2 regions of the Peribacillus sedimenti genome follow, and region 1 is predicted to be linked to the other one. Evidence: riboswitches for the same ligand, from Rfam matches in the RefSeq annotation. Region 1 holds a riboswitch; the other holds the start of a gene.

Region 1 (8,397 bases):
GGAAATGATTGAAAATATTATCACATCAATTACACAGGCCCATCATGCACAAAGACAACTTGATATAGCGGGAGATGTGTCATCTTCCATGGCATTCGGCCAGGCATTTCGTGCTTTGGACCAGGCCATCCAATCGTACCGCTAATTAAGTAATTCTTCCAGGACAAAAAGTAAGACTTTCATCAATCTGGAGCAATATAAAAAAATCCGGCAGGGCATTCCCTCCGGATTTTTAGACTGTGGGCAAACGCGATAAAATCGAGCTTGCCTACAGTCTTTTTGTATTTGTGCATGCGGTTCATTTTATGGTGCCATTGCTGACATCCTATGGATATAGAGTCCTACACACTGTAATTAAGTATGGTTTTACATGAATTAAGCAGAAAGCCAATCCAGCACATATCTATGTCTGTTTGACGATATTCTTATTCTTAACCAATCATCTTGCCAAGATTGGCCATTTCGATTGCCGATACGGCAGCTTCATAGCCTTTATTTCCTGCCTTTGTTCCTGCCCTTTCAATAGCTTGTTCGATGTTTTCTGTTGTCAGCACACCAAAGATGACCGGTACTCCTGTTTCCAGTGAAACAGATGCAATATTTTTCGCTGTTTCACCTGAAACATAATCATAATGGGTCGTAGCTCCCCTGATCACAGTTCCCAGCCCTATCACCGCGTCATAATTTCCGGTCTGAACCAGTTTCTTTGCGATCATTGGAACCTCGTAAGCGCCTGGTGTCCATGCTATATCAATATTATCCTCGTCTACACCGTGACGCTTCAGTCCGTCGAGCGCGCCACTGAGGAGCTTGTTTGTGATGAATTCATTGAACCTTCCAACTACGATCCCAACGCGTAAACCCGTACCTATTAAATTTCCTTCAAAAATTTTTCCCATGTTGTTTTCCTCCTAAAATAAATGTCCCGTCTTTGAATGTTTTGTTTCAGAAGCTTCCTTTTCAAATGGAATTTGAATAGGGACAGTTTCTATAATCTCCAACCCGTAGCCGGTAAGCCCGGAAATTTTTTTGGGGTTATTAGTTAATAACCGCATATTTCTGACGCCAAGATCTCTTAGTATTTGTGCTCCCAAACCATAATCGCGAAGTTCCGCCGGAAATTCAGGCTTCTCGTAGGAATTGTCCACGCCCTGCCCTTCTTTATCAGCCTTCAATTTATTCAGGAGACTGTGCCCCCGTTTCTGCTGCCGCATATAGACAAGGACACCCTTACCCTCCTGCTCGATCTGGGAGAGTGCTGCGTGCAGCTGCGGACCGCACTCACAATGATACGAACCAAACACATCTCCAGTAAGGCATTCTGAATGGACCCGGACGAGCACAGGCTCATCGTAGCTCCAATTGCCTTTTACTAACGCAAGGTGTTCACGGCTGTCAAGCGGATTGGAGTAAGCTACCAAATTAAATTCACCGAAAGGAGTGGGAAATGCAGTTTCGACTTCCCTCTTTACCAATGTCTCATGCTTATGTTGGAAACGAATCAATTCGGCAATTGTGATAAGTTTTAGATCGTGCTTTTTGGCAATTTCTATTAAATCCGGTACCCGGGCCATAGAGCCATCTTCTTTCATGATTTCACATATTACGCCGGCAGGGGCTGCACCGCTCAGGATTGCAAGGTCTACAGAGGCTTCTGTGTGCCCAGCCCTCCTAAGAACGCCTCCTTCTTTTGCGACGATTGGAAAGATATGGCCAGGCCTTCTGAAATCGGAAGGCACAGATTTATCATTTAATAATTCCAGGATCGTAGTCGACCGTTCGAATGCACTGATGCCCGTAGTTGTATTTCTATGATCGATACTTACCGTAAAAGCCGTACTATGATTATCAGTATTATTGTCGACCATAGGGTGCAAATCTAATTTGGAAGCAAGCTCTTCAGTAATGGTGGTACAGATCAAGCCCCGCCCATGGGTCGCCATAAAATTGATTGCTTCCGGTGTTGCCTTTTCGGCAAGGACAACAAAATCACCTTCATTTTCCCTGTCTTCATCATCCACGACAATGACAGCCCTGCCAGCTTTTAAATCCTCTAATGCCTCTTCAATAGTGTTAAACATGTCTCCACCCGCCTTTTTTAAAATCCATTCTCAGTCAGGAAATCCAGGGTTATCTTGCTGTTTTGAGTTTTCCCTTGCGCTTGATGGATAATATACTTTCCTATCATGTCATTTTCGATATTTACAATATCCCCAGCATTTTTTCGGCCAAGAACTGTGTCCTGATGGGTCAAAGGAATAAGTGAAACTGTAACAGTGCCGCCTTCAATACGAAATATTGTGAGGCTCGTCCCATCTATAGCAATGGAACCTTTTGGTATACAGTATTTAATAAGATCCTCATCCAGTTGTATGCTGTAATATACAGCATTGTCCTTCCGCTCTTTCTTGACGATGGTTCCTGTACCATCGATATGACCTGAAACAAAATGGCCGCCAAACCTTCCAGATGGACTCATGGCGCGCTCCAGATTCACTGGAGAACCTGATTTCAACATCTTAAGCGAGGTATCCTTAACCGTTTCAGGCATAACATCCACAGTAAAAGCATGGTTTGTAAAATGCGTCACGGTCAAACATACTCCGTTAACCGAAATACTGTCGCCCAAATGGACATCTTCCACGATTTTTTCACTGTTGATTGTAAGCTGCATGCTTTGCCCGCTGCTGCTGATAGAAGAAACAGTCCCAATATCCTCAATGATTCCTGTAAACATATTTTCACCTTACTTCTTTTTACGTTGGAATATGAATTAATAAATTTATAGTTCCCGTTTGTCCATTGATGTATCATTGAAACCGTTATTACATATAATTGAAAGCGGACTACCAGCCTCCTCTTAGAGAAAACACTCTGGCATAGATGTTTAAATAGCCCAAGGAAAATTCCATTATCAGGATGTGTTTTCTTCCAATGTATACTAAAAACCCGCTGGACAATGGTCCTGGCGGGTTGTGTTTACGGGAGAATATGGTCTTAAAAATATATCCAAATAAGCCTATACAAATATAGGCTCTTTATATATATGTTCCATATGTCCTTCTCCCATCCAGGCTGTACTGTCGGCTTTGGAATTTCACCAAATCCTGCCGTTTTATCGGCTCGCGGGCTGCGAAGCTTTGCACTCCTTACCGCCGGCTGGGACTTTCACCCGACCCCGAAGGACAAATATACAGTTATCTCACAAACAAGCCAATCTCATACAAATCAAACCGGCAAAATAAGTCCGATTGTTTGGATTTTATCACTTCCAAGTAATTATATCAAAGTAAAAATATAAGGTGTGAATTTTTAGCTCACTACATTCAGAGAACTTTTACTTTTAACTAAACCCGTTGTTATTTCTCACCCTTTATCTAAACTAGGTGGAAAATAAAAGATGTTATATTACGAATATGGCGGGTATCAGGATAGAGTCCCATTCAAAATATATCAGATTTAAGGAGGGCTCGCCTTGATTACAGCTGCTGATGTCGTTATATTTCTCTTCTCCTTTTTTCTGATATTCCCATTAGTAACAGTCATCCATTTGATTGGACATGTTTTTTTCGTTTCCCTCTTCGGAGGTGGCCGAAGGAGCGTCGTTATTGGCTGTGGAAGCACAATCATTTCTTTTCGGAAAGTCGAAATAAGAAAATATTACTTTTGGAACGGCTCCTGTGAGTTTACTTCTTTAAAATATGACAATCGGTTTACCAATATTTTCATTTATCTGGGAGGTGCCCTATTTAACCTTGCCAGTATGTTAGCTGTATATTTACTTCAACAAAACGGTATTCTGCAAACATCTTTATTTTGGTCCCAATTTCACTATTTTTCCTTTTATGTGCTGTTCTTTTCATTATTTCCGATGCATTTCTCAGATGGGAGCCCAAGTGACGGGAAAGCTGCCATACTGGCATTCAAGCGTTCCCACGACGGAAAATATACAGGTGATATTCACATAAAGTGATCTTCAAAAAAATAGCCTGTTAAAGCTGAAATTAAGTAATGTGAACCAGGATCACATTTCTTTATTTATTAAACTTTTTTCACCGTTAATTTCGAAATGGCCTGATCAAGGTCTGCCCAAATATCTTGCCATGATTCTAACCCAATGGAGAGCCGTACAAGCTGGTTCGTAATTCCCATTTTCCATCGGGCTGGTTCCGGAACGACGGAGTGGGTCATTGTTGCTGGATGCTGGATCAATGTTTCAGCATCCCCGAGGCTTACGGCTATTTTTATTAACTTCAGTTCGTTTAAAAACCTTTGGATATCTTCTTTGCTGCCCTTAATTTCGAATGAAATCAGCCCTCCGCCCTGCTTTAGCTGCTTTTCGGTTATATGGTAATCCGGATGCGCAATATCGCCCGGATAGTATATGGCCTCAATCATCGGATGTTGTTTTAACTCCTGAAAAATCTTTGCTGCATTTTCAGAATGGCGGTCCATGCGGACATGCAATGTTTTAAGGCCTCTCAATAAAAGCCACGCATCAAAAGGAGAAATAGTTCCGCCAATATCCTTCTGGGTAGTCATGGCCATGCTGGATATAAATTCTTTTTTGCCAACTACCAGACCGGCAATCACATCGCCATGGCCGCAAATATATTTCGTGGCACTATGCAGCACAATATCACAGCCAAGTTCTAATGGTCTCTGTAAATACGGTGTGGCAAAAGTATTATCTACTACAACAGGTATGTTATTTTCCTTCGCAACTCTGGCCACTAAAGCAAGATCGATCATTTTCATGGTAGGGTTGATCGGAGTTTCCACATAGATACAGGCTGTCTCAGGACGGATCATCTCCCGGATCTGCTGTTCATTACTCATTTCACAGAAATCGTGGGAAATTTTATATTTCTCTCTCAACATCTGCAGAAAGCCAAACGTGCAGCCATATAATCCAGGCGAGCATAGGATGTGATCATTTGCTTTTGTCAATGATATCAATACAGCGGAAACAGCAGCCATCCCTGAACTAAATGCTAGGCCGGCTTCCCCTCCTTCGAGGTGCGCAATTCGTTCTTCAAGAGCTCGGACAGTCGGATTTCCGAGACGGGAATAGATATAGCCATCCTCTTTCCCGGCAAATCGATTTTCTCCCTGTTCCGCTGTTTCGAATGTAAATGTTGAAGTCTGAAAGATTGGAGTGGCCAAACTGCCCAGATGATGCTTTGAATCATATCCCTCATGAATGACAGCAGTTTCCATGTGTTCATACCTTTTATCCATGATTCCCCTCCTGGCATTTTTCTATTTCTATTATAATACGCAGGAAACCCAAAAAGTGTAAGCGTTTTCAATGTTTCCTTAATGGATACAAATATGAAATAGGAAGGAAAGGAATTCTTCCTGGCTTTTTAGTTTCTGTATGGCAGATTTTATTAGTTATCCTGGTATTCTTAAAAATGTTCACTAACTTATTGCGGAACCCGGCATTTTTTACTCATATACAAAGAAGAGGACCTAAGAAAGGTCCCCATTATCGTTCATCCACTATTTCACCTTTGTAAAACTCTTTCCGTTTCACTTCAAGGTCAAGGTCTCGCGCAAGTCGCTTTAAATCCTTTTCTTCTCTTTGGTTGACAATAGATATAACGGTGCCAGAAGCGCCTGCCCTTCCAGTCCGGCCTGATCTATGGACATATTGCTCTGAGTTGATAGGCAGATCAATATGTACTACTGCCGTCAATCCTTTTATATCCAGTCCTCTGGCCGCTACATCAGTCGCAAGCAGGATGGGATATTGGCCCGAACGCAAATTCTTTATAGCCTTTTCACGCTGTACTTTATCTGACTCACCATGCAATACTCCAAATTCAGTACCTTTATATTGAAGTTTTTCGCTTAGTATTGTTAATTCCGCAATATCATTGACAAAACCCAGCGCTTTTATTTCCGGAAGTCTGATAATTTTTTCAAGAACCTTGATTTTATCCCTTTTCTCACAAACAAAATAAATATGGTCGACCTTATCATTCACATTTTCTTTTCTATCTATTCTGATTAGCTCGGGCTCTGACACAATCTCCTGCACAGCCTGCTCTGTATGGGGTGGAAGTGTCGCCGAAAACATGACAACCTGTCTATCCTTCTTTGTACTCTTCACAATGCTGCGGACCGTGTTCATGTGCTCCGGAACCATGAGCTGATCGCCTTCATCCAGTACAATAATCTTAACCTCATGCATCTTCAGCTTTTTCATATTAATTAATTCATTAATTCTTCCAGGGGTGCCTGCCACTATTTGGGGACGCTTTTTCAACTTTTCAAGCTGCCTGTTGACGTTTGCCCCGCCAATAAAGGCTGCTGCAGTAATTCCGCTTCCTGCGGCCCAGACGCGAACCTCTTCCGCAATTTGCATAACCAGTTCACGTGAGGATGCCAGGATAACGGCCTGAACGGATTTTTGATCTGGATTGATTTTTTCAAGGAGGGGCAGTAAATATGCCAATGTTTTCCCCGTACCTGTCGGTGACTCAGCAATTATATCCCTGCCTTCTAAAATAGCCGGGATTGCATTCAGCTGAATAGGAGTGGGATTCTCAAATCCGGACTTTTCCCAGGATGATTTAATAAACGGTTTCAATTCAGATAATATTTGTGGTGTATCAGCCATAATGTCTCCTTTAAATAACTTCGGTTTTCTTTTCTAGCAATCCCTTTATTCTATCATGTTACCATAGAGGCACATACCTTAAGAAAAAATAAATCAAATATTTGATTCCGAATATATCCTTATATGCATGATTACTTTTCTAGCATATCCATAAAAATTAAACAAAACCCTCCACAAAAAAAATCATCCCCTGGCAAAACGGGGATGATTTTTTTAAGGTAAACGCTCGACCGCTTCCTTAAATTCAGCCTCGATAGAAGGCACCGGTTTTGCGGTAACCAGGCTGACAATGATAATAGCGATCACTCCGGCGATGAAACCGGGAATAATTTCGTATACTTTATCGAGCTTTTCTACCTGCTCCCATACAATGACGGTTACTGCCCCAAAGACCATTCCTGCTAAAGCTCCCCACTTGTTCATACGTATCCAAAAGAGGCTCAGCAATATGACAGGTCCGAACGCGGCTCCGAAACCGGCCCAGGCATATCCCACTAGATCGAGTATGGTTTTATTAGGATGCAGGGCAAGCAGGAGTGCAATCATGGACACAGCGAGTACAGCGAAACGTCCAACAAGCACTAATTCCCTGTCGGAAGCAGAGCGTCTGATAAATGCCTTATAAAAATCCTCTGTTAATGAACTGGATGTCACCAGAAGCTGTGAGGCGATTGTGCTCATAACGGCAGCAAGGATTGCAGCCAGAAGGAATCCTGTTATTAAGGATGGAAACAGTTTCTCAGCAAGCACAATAAATACGGTTTCATGTTGCCCTTCCGCCAATGCCGGCCCGTTGATATTAAACCACGCAATCCCGAAAAGTCCTGTGATCATGGCACCTACGATTGAAAAAATCATCCATCCCATTCCGATCCGCCTTGCGCTCTTCATTTCTTTAACCGAAGAGATAGCCATAAAACGCACGATGATATGGGGCTGTCCGAAATATCCAAGACCCCAGGCAAGCAAGGAGATAATCCCAATGATGGTGGCCTCTCCATTAAATGCCTTTAATAGATCGGGATTGATCGAGGAAATCTCATCTAAAGTCCGGTCGAGACCCCCTATATCCATGACAGTTACTGCCGGTACCGTGATCAGAGCGATAAACATGATGGTGCCCTGGACAAAATCAGTCCAGCTGACAGCCAGGAATCCGCCAAATAATGTATAAAGAATGACTACACTTGCTGTAATCCAGATGCCCGTTGAATAATTCATATTAAAAGCTGTTTCGAATAACTGGCCGCCTGAGACCATTCCCGAAGAAGTATAAAAAGTGAAGAAAACAAGGATGACAAGTGCAGATGAAATGCGCAATATTCGTGAACCATCCTTGAAGCGATTCTCCAAGAAATCCGGGATCGTAATTGAATCATTGGCCACTTCCGTGTAAGTCCTTAGTCTTGGCGCTACATAAAGCCAGTTCAGATAAGCCCCTGCTGTTAATCCGACAACAATCCAGCCGCTGCTTAACCCAGTAAGATACATAGCTCCAGGCAAGCCCATCAAGAGCCAGCCGCTCATGTCAGAGGCCCCGGCACTCAAGGCTGTTACAGCCGGCCCCAGATCCCTGCCTCCCAGCATATAATCGGAAAGGTTCGCCGTACGGCGGTACGCCACGTACCCAATTGCCAGCATACCAATCATATAAATGGCAATAGATATAAAAACACCTTGTTCCATATAGTGCCCCCTCGATATTCAAAAAAATTTTCGTTAAAAAAATTATGCTTCTGTCTACATTAGCAAAAAAAACGACATAAGTT
Region 2 (8,397 bases), 2.2 Mb from region 1:
TCTTCCTCAAGTATTCCGGATACTGATGCCATGGCAGGAATACCTGATTCGGTCTCCACTTCTACTAGTTCATATGGGTTATCTTGTTTATCTTGCTCTAATAAACGCTTCCCCTGAGAATGGGAATACAGAGCATAGATGGTCAATGGCAATAGAATAAAAAAAGCGGATAGCAGCTTAAGCAATGGAAATTTGAATTTAGATGCTCTCTTTTTCTTTTTGTTGCGGCGGTTTTCACTTCGGCTTGGCAATTCCCCCCTTAGCTGTCGGTCCTCTTCCTGGCCCGCCTGATTAATCTTCTCAAAATCCATGCAGTAAACCTCTTTCTATCAATTTAATTATAACTTTCTTTCCCCTTTTTTCTTTACAATAACTCCCAACACAAAATCAATTACGAAATGCATAAAAATTGTGACCAGCAAATTGTGAGTCCATTCATATATCATTCCTATAAGGAAACTTAGCAGCATTACATTAAAAAACAAAAACCAATTGAATAAATATCTGTAATGAACCATTGCAAAAATAAGACTGGCCCATAATAGCCCAATGTGAGTTTGGATTACCCCTCGAAAAAGAACTTCTTCACTTATAGCCACAAGCAACGCAATCACAAAAATCATTGGATATGTGAGACTTGTAAAGATTCTTTCATTGATTCCTCCATCATCCTGCACAGAGGGCGGCAGTACCTTCATGAAGAATACGTCCAGCAGCACTACCAGGACACCGGCAGTGCCGCCAACTAGAAATATATCCTTATTGAACTGAAATAAATCAGTAAAAGAAGATATCCCATCAAATAAAAAGAAACCTAAAACACTGGCTGCCGCTATAACCAAAAACTGTGTTGACACTAAGCTAAACATCAATTCGCGATCCGTTAATTGTTTGATTATTACTGCCTGTTTATTCTTCATGTTTTTGTTCTCTCTTTTTTACAAGTATATTTTCTAGGTCCTGTCTCCAGCCCTCGTAAGTTAGTTTTATGGGTGTACGGTCAGCCAGTTCAGATATTGATGAAAATAATCCCTCTCCCAGACCACACCGGTCGCAGCAGAACTTTGGTCTTGTTATTGCTTCTTTCTCTCCAAAGTGAAGCAAAACCCCTTCTCTTCTGCAGGAATTTGCAGTAAGCCATTTTAAAAAACCTTGAAGCTGTTTGTTTTTATAAGCAATCCTCTCTTTTACATAATGTTTCATGGCCTCTATTATTTCTGCCATACTGAGATTTGTACGATTGGACGAAATAAAAAAATTCATGAATCTCCATTGAGTTTCAGACAGCGAATATTGACCGTAAATAATCTCATGTACATTCTTTGGAATCCTGTCCAAATCAACTTTATTTAAGGCAAGATACGCGAGAACAGATTCGATTTGAACATCGGTCGGCAGCTCCTGTTCCATCAAAAGAGCTGGCAATCCTTCATCCCCTGCACAATACAACAGGACAGCAATACTTTGTTTGCCATCCCTCCCGGCTCTCCCTATTTCCTGCAAGTAGGATTCCATACTGGAAGGAAGGTGGAAATGAATGACAAATCTCACATCTTGTTTATTGATACCCATTCCGAATGCACTGGTTGCACAAATAATGCGAACCTGCCCAATAATAAACTGCTGCTGTATCAGCATCCTTTGTTCAGATTCCATGCCTCCATGATAGAACTCGACATTTGGGATTCCGCTTTCCTGTAAAAAAGCAGCTGCCGATTCTGCTGCCTTCTTGCTCGAGAAATAAATGATTCCGGAACCATCCAACTCCCGGGCCATTTCCAGCAGCCTATCCTGTTTCTCTTGATGACTCTGGCATATTTCAATACTGAGAGCAATATTTGCACGATCAACAGAGGATATAACCTGCTCGACATGTTCAAGACCAAGTTTGGAAATGATATCTAAACGGACCTCCTCGCTCGCCGTAGCGGTCAGAGCCAGGGTCAATGGGCAGTTAAGTTTCTTTCGCACCTCTCCCAAACGCAAGTAATCAGGACGGAAGTCATACCCCCATTGTGATATACAGTGTGCTTCATCTATAACAAATAACCCAATATCCAGTCTCTGTATGGCAGCGAGTACATGGTCTATGGACAGCATTTCTGGAGAAACAAAAATAAACCGATATTTATGGAGTTCCTCCAAGCCCCTCCTTCTCTCAGCAATGCTTAAAAAGGAATTTAAGGCCAGGACACTTTTTTCCCCCATTACCTTAAGGTGTTCTGCCTGGTCTTGCATAAGGGACAGAAGCGGTGAGACAATGAGGGCAGGCTTTGACATCAAATAGGAGGGCAGTTGATAACAAAGGGATTTACCTGTGCCCGTGGGCAGCATTCCCAGAGTATGGCTTCCTTTAAGAACAGATTCGATAATCTCCCGTTGCCCGGGGCGAAATGACGTATATCCAAAGTATTTATACAGTGCTTCCTCAAGATTCATTCGAATCACCAGCCTTTGCAAGCACTAGCCGGATTTGGAAGAAGCTTACATTATATCCAGATAGCTCTTCCTTTATTGCCTTCAACTTTTTTGTATTTAACATTTTAGATGTCTGTTCTATTTCAAGAGATATGCTTTCTGACACATAATCATCGATTGGAAATTCCTTGTCTGCCAGCACTATTTCTACCAGATGGTCTTCAATTGTACTGACCTTTAAGTTTCGCATTTTTGCTATTTGTTCCAGATTCATTCCTTGCTTCAAAAATTCCATTGTCGCTTTTGCTGAAACAGTTAAGGATCCGCCAGATGTATCTAAATTTGAAGCCAGGGAACATAGATAGGGATATCGTCGACTATTCGCGGAAGACTCGCTCAGAATAAAATGGATAGTATCCTGAAACAAATAACGAACATATAATATATCGAGCATAAATTCCTTGGCAATCTGTTCGTAAGTTTTTCCAGCCCGATTATATCCACTCAACCGCCTGACAAATATAGAAGACTGTCTTGGATCCAAATTATCCAGCAGTTCGGCCAGCTCGGAAAAAAACAACCCAGAAAGTTCTGTTCTAGAGCCCTTATAAGCAATTAGATATCTGCGTACCCAATCCTGTACCAAGCCATTCCTCTCAATAGGATAAAACCGATTTTCCCTGTTAATAATATTAGATAGAGACTGGATCATTAAATTCAGCCTGCCCCAAAAAACGGGAGCTGCATTGATATAGTTCCATCCTTGAAGATGTATGGGGTAGGGATGCTCTGAAAAGAATCTGTACATTTCCACCTCTCCAGCCGAGGTCAGGATATATTGGTTTTCTTTTGTTACCGGTTCTATCAATGATGCTTGTTGTAGATGCAACACACTCTGTTCCAGAGTCTCCCTATTCAACGTTAAATAAGACCCAAAAAGATCGGTCATATTGAACAAGTGAGAATCCTGGATCGTTTGGGACGATTTTTTCCCCTTTAATAAATGGTAAATTGCATATATGGAACGCTCTCCATTCAGCTGTTTCATACAATGAAGAACTAAAGCGTCGAAAAATCGGTTAAGCATTCGATCACAACCCTGGATCTATAATAATGGTACTGATAATTTTGCGAATCCGTTGCACGGCGTGGCAAAGCTGGTCTAAGTTCGAGCCTCCAGCAATAACTTTTGCTGCATACCTACATTGTAGCAGATTGCTGAAAAAATCAAGGGAAATTATCGAGAAGTGTATATTTATTAACCCTTTTTTGTCTGTATTGTCACATTTTTATTGTTGCCAATCCCTTGTTTCGATAAGGATTCTCATTACATTTTTATTGAAAAGTTTATACATGAGCTTTACAATAGGAACATGTACGAGAAATTCCATGTTGCTAGTGGGAGTAAATCGTTGTATTGGGAGGGGATCAGATCATGGCAAAATATACAATCGTTGATAAAGACACTTGCATCGCTTGTGGTGCTTGCGGCGCAGCTGCACCGGATATCTATGATTATGATGATGAAGGCATTGCATACGTAACACTTGATGATAATGAGGGAATCGTTGAAATTCCTGATGTGTTATTAGATGACATGATGGATGCATTCGAAGGGTGTCCGACAGACTCAATTAAGGTTGCTGACGAACCATTTGATGGCGACCCAATGAAATTCGAATAAATAATTGGGTTAAAACCATCTTCCTTGGGAAGATGGTTTTTTTTTGTACAGCAAAAAACCGGAATCCGTTAAAGGGACTCCGGCACTTTCATTTGCATAGTTCATCAACTTGAAAATTCATCATTCATATTTATGCATTATTATAATGTGATTGTTTTTTTAACCACGGCTGCAGCTGCACGAACATCAGCATAAACACGACAGTTATTACAATTCCTTTTATTACATTAAACGGCAGGATTGCCATAGTTACCATTTTAATAGTTTCCGAACCCGTCATTCCCTCTGCACCCATGAAAATGGTATAAGCGGGAAGGAAAACGAAATAATTCAAGAGACTCATGAGGATGGCCATGGTCATAGTTCCTGCTGCCAAGGCAATGGTCATGCCTTTCTTTGAACGCATTTTTTTATACACAAAGTATACGGGCAGCACGAAAACAATGCCTGCCACAAAGTTGGCAATATGTCCTACTGGAACACCAGTAGGGCTTCCGGTCATGAAAAAATCTAAAAGGTTCTTAATCAACTCTGTGATAATTGCTGCCCCCGGACCAAATATCAGTGCAGCAATCAATACTGGCACTTCACTAAAATCAATTTTCAAAAAAACCGGAAAACCTGGGAATGGAAAGTTCAAAAGCATCAGCACATAAGAAATGCTTCCAAGCATCGCCAAAATGACTAACTTCTTAATACGGTTGTTCTTCATTATGTTCGCTCCTTCTTTTTCTGATCTACCGTGAAAAAGAGGATATATTCCAGTTTCGAACATATAGCTATCCCTATATCGGTCAAGCAATATACTGTCCGATATCCATAGGCATAACCTCAGCAATAAAAAAACCCCGAAATCTAAAAGAATTCGGGGGAAATCGCGGCATGTTCAAATAAACGCGTCACATTCTTAGTTTAGACACTGTTACACTGCTTCTTCTGAAAATCCAAAAAATTTGCTCTATAGACCGGCAAACCATCTGAAAAACCAACGGGCGTTTTCGCCAGTAAATACTAGGGTTCGCTGATACTAGTCTTATCCCATCCAGGCTGATTGCCAGGATATCGCTCTCCAATCAAATATCACTCAATGCAAGTGCGACTGATGTTCAAGTAATACCGCAAATTTTTTACATTTCAATCCATTAGCAGTTCATTTACAGCGCCTGCTTGCAAAAAAAGAATGCACGCTTCTGGAACCTCCATCTTCTCCCATCCAGACTATACTGTCGGCTTTGGAATCTCACCAAATCCTGCCCCGTAAGGCTCGCGGGCTTAGAAGTTAATACCTCATCACCGCCGGTGGGGAATCTCGCCCCGCCCCGAAGATAGATCTATTAAATTATTGTACTACATTTTTATTATATCAGATTTTAGCAGTCTTTTGTAAAAAATTGCTCAACTAATTAAAATACTAAGAACGCCAAATCGTGTGGCAACGCTGACTGACCCCACGTGTATTTAGGGGTCCGGCAATTCTGGCTGACCTCACCCTTGTCATTCCTTTCAACGATGAACAACTTCTTTATGACATTACAATACGGATGATTGCTCATCCATCTGGGTACAGTATTGGCAGACCTGAATTCAAGCGGATTTCCTTCATGCTGTGTTTTTTCGACATCAATTCTTAACAATCCAAAACAGACAAGAAAAAATATTCGGTTTTTTTCTCCCCCCCTTGAAAGTTATTGATAAATCAGAACTTTCGACGAAATGCAGCCAGAAAAAGCTCTTGTTAAACCGCTTTCATCCCTTAATGTGAAATTGACAGTTGCTCTGCTTCTTATGTACAATTAACTGAAATTTATGTATATTCTAAGGCAGGTGTGAATGATGTTTCGTATATTAGTAGCGGATGCCATCAAACCAGAAGGATTAGGTCCCCTTCTCGATGCTCCTAATATTGAATTGCTTCAAAAAACTGTTGAAGAAGCAGAAATGGATTTAAAAGATGTAGATGCAATCCTCGTAAGAAGTGCCACAAAGGTAACTGAGGATCTCATGTCAAAAATGCCAAACCTTAAAATAGTAGCCCGTGCCGGTGTCGGTGTGGATAATATCGATGTACAGGCTGCGACAAGGAGAGGTGTAGTGGTCGTGAATGCACCTGACGGAAATACAATTTCCACCGCAGAGCATACCTTTGCGATGATGGCTTCTTTGATGCGTCATATTCCTCAAGCCTATTTTTCCATTAAACAAGGCAAGTGGCAACGTGCCGCGTTTACAGGAACTGAACTTAGAGGAAAAACGCTTGCTATTGTCGGCATGGGAAGGATTGGAGGCGAAATTGCCAAGCGAGCGAAAGCCTTTGAAATGGATGTTATTGTTTTCGACCCATTTTTGACCGCGGATCGCGCCAAAAAATTGAATGTGACACTCCTTCCATTGGATGAATTGTTAACAAAGGCAGATATCATTACTGTGCACACTCCGCTGACCTCTGAAACAAAAGGGCTTTTAAATAAAAGTAATATGCAGACATGTAAAAAAGGTGTATACATTCTAAATTGTGCCCGCGGCGGCATTATTGATGAAGAGGATTTATACGAGCTGCTCCTTGAAGGACATATTGCGGGAGCCGCATTGGATGTTTTTGTAGAAGAACCTGCGGTTGGGAATAAACTGCTTGAGCTGGATACCGTGATCGCCACACCTCATTTGGGTGCTTCAACAAAAGAAGCTCAATTAAATGTAGCTACCCAGGTAGCACAGGAGGTACTGACTTTTCTTGCAGGCAATCCTGTTTCCAATTCTATTAATCTTCCAGCTATTTCCAAAGAGCTGTTTGAGCAGGTCCAGCCTTATTATCAATTAATTAAACAAATGGGCTCCATAGTTTCTCAATGCGTAAAAGAAGGGGTTCATGAAATTTCCGTAACCTATGCAGGAGAAAACTTAAACTTTGATACCAGCCTGCTGACAAAGAGCCTTATATCCGGTTTTTTCAGTTCAAAACTTGATGTTCCGGTAAATGAAGTAAACGCATTGGTAATAGCAAAGGAAAGAAGCATTACAGTAGGAGAGAAAATTTCCTCCGAAACATTTGGATACTCAAATTGTATAACTGTTACTGTAAAAGGGGAAAAACGGCAATTTGACATCCGTGGTACATATGTAAATAATTATGGTTCAAGAATTGTGAGTTTAAATGGATTTGATATTGATTTCCACCCGGATGGCAACTTCCTGTACATTCAGCATACTGACCGCCCAGGGGTTATTGGCAGGGTAGGGAAAATCCTGGGTGATCACGATGTCAACATTGCAACGATGCAGGTTGGACGAAAACAGGCAGGTGGAGAAGCAATCATGGTTCTTTCATTCGATAAACCATTAACAGATGATATGCTTCAAAAGATAAACCATTTAGACGACATTACTTCCCTTTATAGAATATCGTTATAAGGAAAAGACATCTTATTAACTTGTTTAAATCCCGCAAAAAAGGCTCCATAAAATTGGAGCCCTCATATTGTTAAAAAAGGGGCTCGGAATGGAAACATGCCGAACCCCTTTTGTCATCCCATTGTTTTTTATCAAAAAGAGTCCAGGATTCAAGTCTTGGGCACTCGTTTTTAGACCATAACTGGTCCTCCCAAGGTACAATGGGAAATCAAGGTCTGCTTCCATCTTATTAACCAAGTGATTCTGTGGGATAAGCTGGCTCATGGCCTTTCGAATGAGGCGTCACCATTATTGCGTTATATACTGTTTGAAGAGGGAGGAAAATGAAAAATGAATATAATATGAAAATCTTTTTCTCAAAGGGGCACTGACGGGCTATGCATGAAAAATATCCGTGCTCATAATACTTGTTCAACAATAGTGGCATAAAAGATTTCTCAAAAAAAGAGGAAATTATAAAGGATTTGTTTGGTACTTTAGGTATGAGGGGTATTATGGAACACAATTTTCATTGCGGCTTGGGCTTCAATATCCACATGATAATTCTGGCTCGCGTGACCATTGGGGGATGATTCAATTGTTGCTGCTGGTTTCTGTTGTTACAAAAGATGTTCCAGCCAAAACAGTAGTGGCTGGAAATCCAGCAAAGATACTAAAAAGCATCTAACTATTCTATTATTACTTGACTAATTAGAGGTTATTTCTGGATAAGAAATCTTACGACGACTGTCGTTTACTGGTTGTCAAATTAGCGAATTAATTCGCATAGTAGATAGCAGGAGCAAACTTTTTATTATGTTTTCACTAATAGAGCTCTCATTGATTTTTCGGTATTGGAAATCTTCATAATTTCCTTTAAATGAAAAAGCAGAGCGAATTCATAAGCG

What was found. A riboswitch is a leader RNA that binds a small molecule or an ion and turns the genes downstream of it on or off. The one in region 1 is predicted to bind FMN.
Region 2: it holds a riboswitch for FMN, as region 1 does, so the genes downstream of both, V1500_RS18260 (ECF transporter S component) here and ribE (riboflavin synthase) in region 1, are expected to answer to the same signal.

The regions. Positions count from the first base shown of each region.
Region 1 is NZ_CP143547.1:818,437-826,833, reverse strand. Features, by position in the region: gene V1500_RS04140 (hypothetical protein) at 1-145, shown strand, start outside; gene ribE (6,7-dimethyl-8-ribityllumazine synthase) at 432-899, opposite strand; gene ribB (3,4-dihydroxy-2-butanone-4-phosphate synthase) at 912-2,081, opposite strand; gene ribE (riboflavin synthase) at 2,099-2,737, opposite strand; FMN riboswitch at 3,055-3,190, opposite strand; gene megL (methionine gamma-lyase) at 4,042-5,241, opposite strand; gene V1500_RS04115 (DEAD/DEAH box helicase) at 5,492-6,628, opposite strand; gene putP (sodium/proline symporter PutP) at 6,842-8,314, opposite strand.
Region 2 is NZ_CP143547.1:3,714,447-3,722,843, forward strand. Features, by position in the region: gene V1500_RS18235 (LysM peptidoglycan-binding domain-containing protein) at 1-311, opposite strand, end outside; gene V1500_RS18240 (lysostaphin resistance A-like protein) at 339-920, opposite strand; gene V1500_RS18245 (RecQ family ATP-dependent DNA helicase) at 910-2,439, opposite strand; gene V1500_RS18250 (helix-turn-helix domain-containing protein) at 2,429-3,505, opposite strand; gene V1500_RS18255 (ferredoxin) at 3,854-4,102, shown strand; gene V1500_RS18260 (ECF transporter S component) at 4,233-4,814, opposite strand; FMN riboswitch at 5,300-5,433, opposite strand; gene serA (phosphoglycerate dehydrogenase) at 5,936-7,510, shown strand; partial or broken gene V1500_RS18270 (sugar O-acetyltransferase) at 8,093-8,177, shown strand.